Linked DNA regions of Kineosporia sp. NBRC 101731. The protein of the gene in region 1 interacts with the protein of each later gene in a pairwise test. Links are inferred from orthologs where the notes say so. Each region holds a gene or a part of one and is shown on either strand. Other genes may lie near its edges. The genes, in order: lysA and QSK05_RS14365.

Region 1 (3,216 bases):
CATGCTCGGTGCCGACCACCACGGCTATGTGCAGCGGCTCAAGGCGATCGCGGCCTGTGCCGGCGACGACCCGGAGACCTCGCTCGAGGTGCTGATCGGTCAGCTGGTCAGTGTGGGCGGCGCCCGGCTGAGCAAGCGGGCCGGCAACATCATCGAGCTGAAAGACCTGGTCGACTGGCTGGGCGCCGACGCCGTGCGCTACAGCCTGGCTCGTTACCCGGCCGACTCCCCGCTCACGCTCGACGGTGAGGTCCTGCAGAAGAAGACGAACGACAACCCGGTCTTCTACGTGCAGTACGCCCACGCCCGGCTCTGCTCGCTGGCCAACCAGGCCCGGGAGCACGGCGTGGACCGCTCGGTGTTCGAGCCGTCGCTGCTCGACCACGCCACCGAGAACGCCCTGATCGCCGCGCTCGCCCAGTTCCCGGCGATCGTGGCGCAGTCGGCCGAATTGCGTGAACCGCACCGGGTGGCGCGGCATCTCGAGGTCGTGGCCGGCGCGTTCCACAAGTGGTACGACGAATGCCGGGTCACGCCGCGTGGCGACGACCCGGTGGAAGACGTGCACCGCACCCGGCTCTGGCTGGCCGAGGCCAGCAAGCAGGTGCTGGCCAACGGTCTGAACCTGCTGGGCGTGAGCGCGCCCGAGCGAATGTGAACCATCAGACGTGAGGAAGAGCGGAAGCATCATGGGTGCGCATGAGGCGGGCGAGCTGCACAGCCCTGGGTACGGCGGCGTGGCGACGGTTCCGGCCTGGCTGAGGCCGCCGGACGACGTCAACGACCTGCAGGAGGGGCTGTGGTCCCAGACCGTCCACCGGGCGGACGACGGCGCGCTGAAGATCGGCGGTGTGAGCGTCGCCGATCTGGCGGCCGAGTTCGGAACGCCGGCCTTCGTGCTCGACGAGGTCGACTTCCGCGCTCGCGCAACGGGTTTCCGTGATGCTTTCGCCTCGGCCTTCGCCGGGGTCGGCGGTGCGGACGTCTACTACGCGGGCAAGGCATTCCTCTGCACGGCGGTCGCCCGCTGGATCGCGGAAGACGGCCTCTTCCTTGACACCTGCTCCGGCGGTGAACTTGCCGTCGCGCTCCGGGCCGGTGTGCCGGGCGAGCGGATCGCCCTGCACGGCAACAACAAACTCGAGAGTGAGATCGACCGGGCGGTCGCGGCCGGCGTCGGCCGCATCGTCATCGACTCGATGATCGAGATCGACCGCGTCGCCGAGGCCGCGGCCCGGCACGGCGTGGTGCAGCCGGTCTTCGTACGGGTCACGGTCGGCGTCGAGGCCCACACCCACGAATACGTCTCGACCGCGCACGAAGACCAGAAGTTCGGTCTCTCCCTCGCGGGTGGTGTCGCGGCCGAGGCGATCGCGAAGGTCCTGAACACCCCGTCGCTGCGCCTGCTCGGCCTGCACAGCCACATCGGGTCGCAGATCTTCGACACGCAGGGCTTCGAGGTAGCCGCGCGCCGCCTGCTCGGCCTGCACGCCTCGGTGGAGAAAGACCACGGCGTGGTGCTGCCCGAGATCGACCTGGGCGGTGGCTTCGGCATCGCCTACACCAGCCAGCACGACCCGCTCGAGCCCAAGGCCCTGGCCGACCAGCTCGCCGAGCTCGTCATCCGCGAGTGCCGGGGCCTGGGCATCGCGGTGCCGCGGGTCTCGATCGAGCCGGGCCGGGCGATCGCCGGTCCCAGCACGTTCACGCTCTACCGGGTCGGCACGCTGAAAGACGTCACGATCGATCACGGCGGTGTGCGCCGCTACGTGTCGGTGGACGGCGGCATGAGCGACAACATCCGCACCGCGCTCTACGACGCCGACTACTCGTGCACCCTGGCCTCCCGCACGTCCGACGCCACGGCTGCGCTCTGCCGCGTGGTGGGCAAGCACTGCGAGAGCGGCGACATCGTGGTGCGCGACGAGTTCCTGCCCGGCGATGTCGCCCCCGGCGACCTGCTCGCCGTCCCGGCCACCGGCGCCTACTGCCGCAGCATGGCCAGCCAGTACAACCACGTCCCCCGCCCGCCGGTGATCGCCGTGCGTGACGGCAAGGCCCGTGTCATCGTGCGCCGGGAAACTGAAGACGACCTGCTCGCCCTGGACGTCGGCTGACAGTTGGTGCGTAGTGGTCAGTAGTGGTCAGTAAGGGGACGGCGCCGAGCATGCATCGAGCTCGGTGCCGTCTTCCTTTTGCCCCGATACTGAGTCGATGAGCCGAACCCCCGCCGGGGTACCCCGGGCGATGCGCAGGCTGGGTACCGACCTGGCCACGTGGCGGCGGATCCGGCGGCTGACGGTCGAGGAGTTGTCGCAGCGTTCGGGGGTCGGGATCGCGACGATCACCCGCCTCGAGGGGGGTCAGGGGGCACCGCTGGAACACGTGATGCGCGTGGCGGCGGCGCTCGGGGTCGGGGAGGTGCTGGCCACAGCTCTCACACCGCGCAACGTTCTGGCGCGCAGCACTCCGGTGACGTCCCGGAATCCTCCGGCCCCTAAGGTGCCCCCTAAAGCCTGACGTTTCGCCACGTTGCGGCAAAAAGCCTGGTGGGCGGGGTTGTCAGCCCCTATTTCTGTGGCGTAGTTCAAGTTCGGGCCCTGTGCTTGAGGGCCCGGCCTTCCTAAGCTGAGGCCCATGGACGATCTGTCGCTCGCCGCGCTGTTCGATCCGGCCGAGCGCGCCGCCTGGCTGAAGCTGGTGGCCTCGGCCCTGGTCAAGGCCGGCCGGATGACGCCCGATCAAGACCCGGCCGAGGCAGAACGTCTGCTCACCAGCTTCACCTATGACGGCATCGGGGTGCGCCCCCTCTACACGCAGGACGACGCGATCGGTGACGACGTGGTCGGGGTGCCGGGCCGCGCGCCCTTCACCCGGGGCACCCGGATCTCCCCGGCGGACGGCTGGGACGTGCGCCAACTTCACCTCGACCCCGACCCGGCGGTCACCCACGAGGCGGTGATGGCCGATCTGGAGAACGGCGTCACCTCGCTCTGGCTGGCCGGAATGCCGCCGGGCAGTCTGAAGCAGGTGCTCGACGGGGTCCTGCTCGACCTGGCACCGGTGGTGCTCGACGCGGGTACCGGCACGCTTGAGGCTGCGGACGAGTTCCTGGCGCTTCTCGGAGACGTCCAGCCGGCCGGCGGAAATCTCGGTGCCGACCCGATCGGCCTGCGGGCGCGGCTCGGGAACTCCTACGAGCCCGATCTGGCCGAA
Region 2 (3,086 bases), on another replicon or contig:
TGAGCAGTAGGGCGATCACGGTCAGGACGACGCCGGACCAGGTGTGTCCTTCGGTGCGTGATGGCCGGGACATCAGCACCGTGGCCGCGATCAGGTAGGCGATCACCGGCACGTTGATCCCGAACGCGGTGTCTGCCAGCAGAAAAGCGGCCGGAACGGCGCAGAGCAGCGCCCCCGCCAGCAGTCTCAGTCGCGGTGGCGGCGGATCGGCCCAGGACGGCGTGGACAGACCGAGGGCCGGAGTGTCGTTCATGCCGCCGACGGTAGGAGCGACCCGGGGAGCTTCCTGTGGTCAGGTTGTGGAGATTCCGTGAAGACCCCCGAACCCTTCCGTGATCATGCAAAATCTCCCCGGAGTTCTAGAACTCTTCCGGCCCGGGGCAGGCCGGGATCTCCACGCGGATCCGGCAGCCGTCACCCTCGGCGGGCACCACCGCGATCCGTCCGCCGTGCAGCACCACGGCCCAGCGGGCGATGGCCAGACCCAAGCCGGTGCCGCCGTCCAGCCGCGAGGTGACCTGGGCCGTCGGCGATCCGGAGCCGAAGCGCTCGAAAACGCTCTGCCAGTCCTCGCGCGGTATGCCCGGTCCGTTGTCGGTCACCTCGAGGGCCAGACCCGCACGGGTGGACGAGGTGAGCGCGCGGGCGCTCACGGTCACCTTCCCGCCGTCCCCGGCGTGACGGGCCGCGTTGTCCAGCAGGTTGGTGAGCACCTGGCTCATCCGGGCGGGGTCGACGTCGGCGACCAGCCCGGGGGAGACGTCGACGGTGATCGACGGACCGGGCCGGGCCGTGCGGATCTCGGTGACCACCGGCGCGATCAGCTCCTGCAGATCGACCGGCCGGCGCTGGAGCGTCTGCGCCCCGCCGTCGGTGCTGGCCAGGTGCAGGAACTGGGTGAGCAGGTCACCGAGCCGCTCGACCTGGGCCAGCACCTCACCCAGCGCCGGCTCGTCCGGGGCGCGCACCCCGTCCACCAGGTTCTCCACCTGGGCGCGCAGGGCGGCGACGGGCGTGCGCAACTCGTGACCGACGTCCGCCAGCAATTGCCGTCGTTGCTGATCGACCGCGGCGAGCTGGGCGGTCATGACCGTGAAGGCCCGGGCCAGCTCACCGACCTCGTCACGGCTGTTGGTCTGCAGGGGCGGGGCCGGGCGACCGGCCGCCAGTTCCCGCACGGCGGCGGTCATCTGGCGCAGGGGCAGGGTCATGCCGTGACCCACGACCTGGCTGACGGCCAGCACGATCAGGCTGGCGACGATCATGCCGTAGCGGGTGCGCCAGTGCAGTTCCACCACCGCGAACCAGGTCACCCCGGCGGTGAGCACCAGGTTCACCGCCACCAGCAGGGCGAACTTCATCTTGATCGAGGGCACCGGGTCGAGCGGGCGCACCCGGTCCCACCAGAGCGCGAGCCGGTCCATCGCCGTCATGGGGTGTCCAGGGCGTACCCGACGCCGTGCACCGTGCGGATGCGGCCGGGCCCGAGCTTGCGGCGCAGCGCCTTCACGTGGGTGTCCATGGCCCGGGAGGTCTTGGGTGCCTCCGGCCACGACCAGACCTCGGTGAGCAGCGTCTCGCGCAGCACCACCTCGCCCGCCCGGCGGCCCAGGGCGTGCAGCAGGTCGAACTCGGTGCGGGTCAGATGGATCTCCTGCCCGGCCAGATCCACCCGGCGGGCCGCCACATCCACGGTCAAGCCCCGGCCGAGGTCCAGACCGGCCCGCCGCAGGGCCAGCTCCTGCGCCCGCTCCACCCGCCGCAGCAGCGCCCGGACCCGGGCCACCAGCTCACGGGGGCTGAACGGCTTGGTCAGGTAGTCGTCCGCCCCGACTCCCAGACCGATGATGCGGTCGGCCTCGTCGGCGCGGGCGGTGAGCATGAGGACCGGCACCGGCCGCACGGCCTGCACCCGGCGGCAGACCTCCAGCCCGTCCAGGCCCGGGAGCATGACGTCGAGCACCAGCAGGTCGGTCTCGTCGCGAAAGGTTTCTACCGCCGCGCGACCGTCGTGCACGACGTCGACCGCGAAACCCTCCTTCTCCAGCCGCCGCGCGACCGCGTCGGCGATCACCAGATCGTCTTCCACCACGAGAACCCGCTGCACACGGTGAAACTACGGCATCCCGCACCGGGAGGTGTTCTCCGTCGCGGCATAATCACCGCCATGGCTTCTTCCGGGCATATCACCCGCCGCGTGCTGCTGGCCGGTGTCTCGGGCATCGCGCTGTCCGGCGCGGCCGTGGCCGGGTCGCTCAACGGCGTGCTGCCCGGGCGGGCCCGGTTGCGGAGCGCGCTGGGCATCGGGCAGGTGGTGGCCGGAGCTCCGGACGCCGGTGGCTCGGACCCGACCTTCGAGACGTTCGACTCCGCCGCCCGGGGCCGGGAGGTGACCTGGGGCTGGGTGACACCGCCCGACCAGGACCCCGACGGTCTGCCGGTGGTGCTCGTGCTGCACGGCCGGGGCGACAGTGCCCATTCGGCGTTCGGCGGCCTGGCTCTGCACCAGTACCTGGCCCAGCACGTTCAGGAGGGTGGGGCGCCGTTCGGAGTGATCTCCATGGACGGCGGCGAGACCTACTGGCATCCGCGGGCCTCCGGCGACAATGCGCTGGCCATGCTGCAGGACGAGTTGCTCCCGCGGGTGGCCGAGCTCGGCTTCAGTACGAAGAAGGTCGCCAGCATGGGATATTCGATGGGTGGCTACGGATCTCTCCTGCTGGCGCGCGAGGCCACGAACGGGCGCTTCGGTGCGCCCGGTCAGCTGGTCGCCGCGGCGGCGTCGAGCCCGGCCCTGTTCGCCAGCGGTGCGGTGAGCTCGGCCGGTTCCTTCGACGACGCCGAGGACTTCACCCGCTGGGGCGCCCTGTCCCGGCATCCCGGCATCAAGGGCCCGTTCCCGCTGAGCGTCTCCTGCGGCAGCGACGATCCGTTCTACGCCGAGACGAAGCGGTACCGCAGCCGGTGCGACCCGCAGCCGCAGGGCTCGACCGGTGACGGGGGCCATACGACGAACTACTGGCGCAGCCTGGTGCCGGACCAGTTCCGCTTCCTGGCCCAGCACCTGGCCTGACCTCATTCCCAGA

The links.
Region 2: the proteins of lysA (region 1) and QSK05_RS14365 interact in binary tests that used the Escherichia coli proteins (3 or more experiments, as listed by UniProt). The link is inferred for Kineosporia sp. NBRC 101731 from one-to-one orthologs.

What each region holds. Positions count from the first base shown.
Region 1 is NZ_BSTC01000001.1:1,501,797-1,505,012, forward strand. The notes cover bases 1-2,903. They hold lysA (diaminopimelate decarboxylase), read left to right. Parts: upstream 1-689; coding sequence 690-2,117; downstream 2,118-2,903. Other genes in these bases: argS (arginine--tRNA ligase), read left to right, coding at 1-658; QSK05_RS06650 (helix-turn-helix domain-containing protein), read left to right, coding at 2,215-2,520; QSK05_RS06655 (methylmalonyl-CoA mutase subunit beta), read left to right, coding at 2,638-2,903. Outside these bases: more of QSK05_RS06655, read left to right, coding at 2,904-3,216. UniProt on the Escherichia coli protein: Specifically catalyzes the decarboxylation of meso-diaminopimelate (meso-DAP) to L-lysine. Is not active against the DD- or LL-isomers of diaminopimelate.
Region 2 is NZ_BSTC01000004.1:317,385-320,470, reverse strand. What follows is about bases 269-3,041. They hold QSK05_RS14365 (response regulator transcription factor), read right to left. Parts: upstream 2,108-3,041; coding sequence 1,430-2,107; downstream 269-1,429. Other genes in these bases: QSK05_RS14360 (alpha/beta hydrolase), read left to right, coding at 2,168-3,041; QSK05_RS14370 (HAMP domain-containing sensor histidine kinase), read right to left, coding at 360-1,433. Also shown: QSK05_RS14375 (DUF4153 domain-containing protein), read right to left, coding at 1-253; more of QSK05_RS14360, read left to right, coding at 3,042-3,073. UniProt on the Escherichia coli protein: Response regulator member of the two-component regulatory system CpxA/CpxR which responds to envelope stress response by activating expression of downstream genes including cpxP, degP, dsbA and ppiA.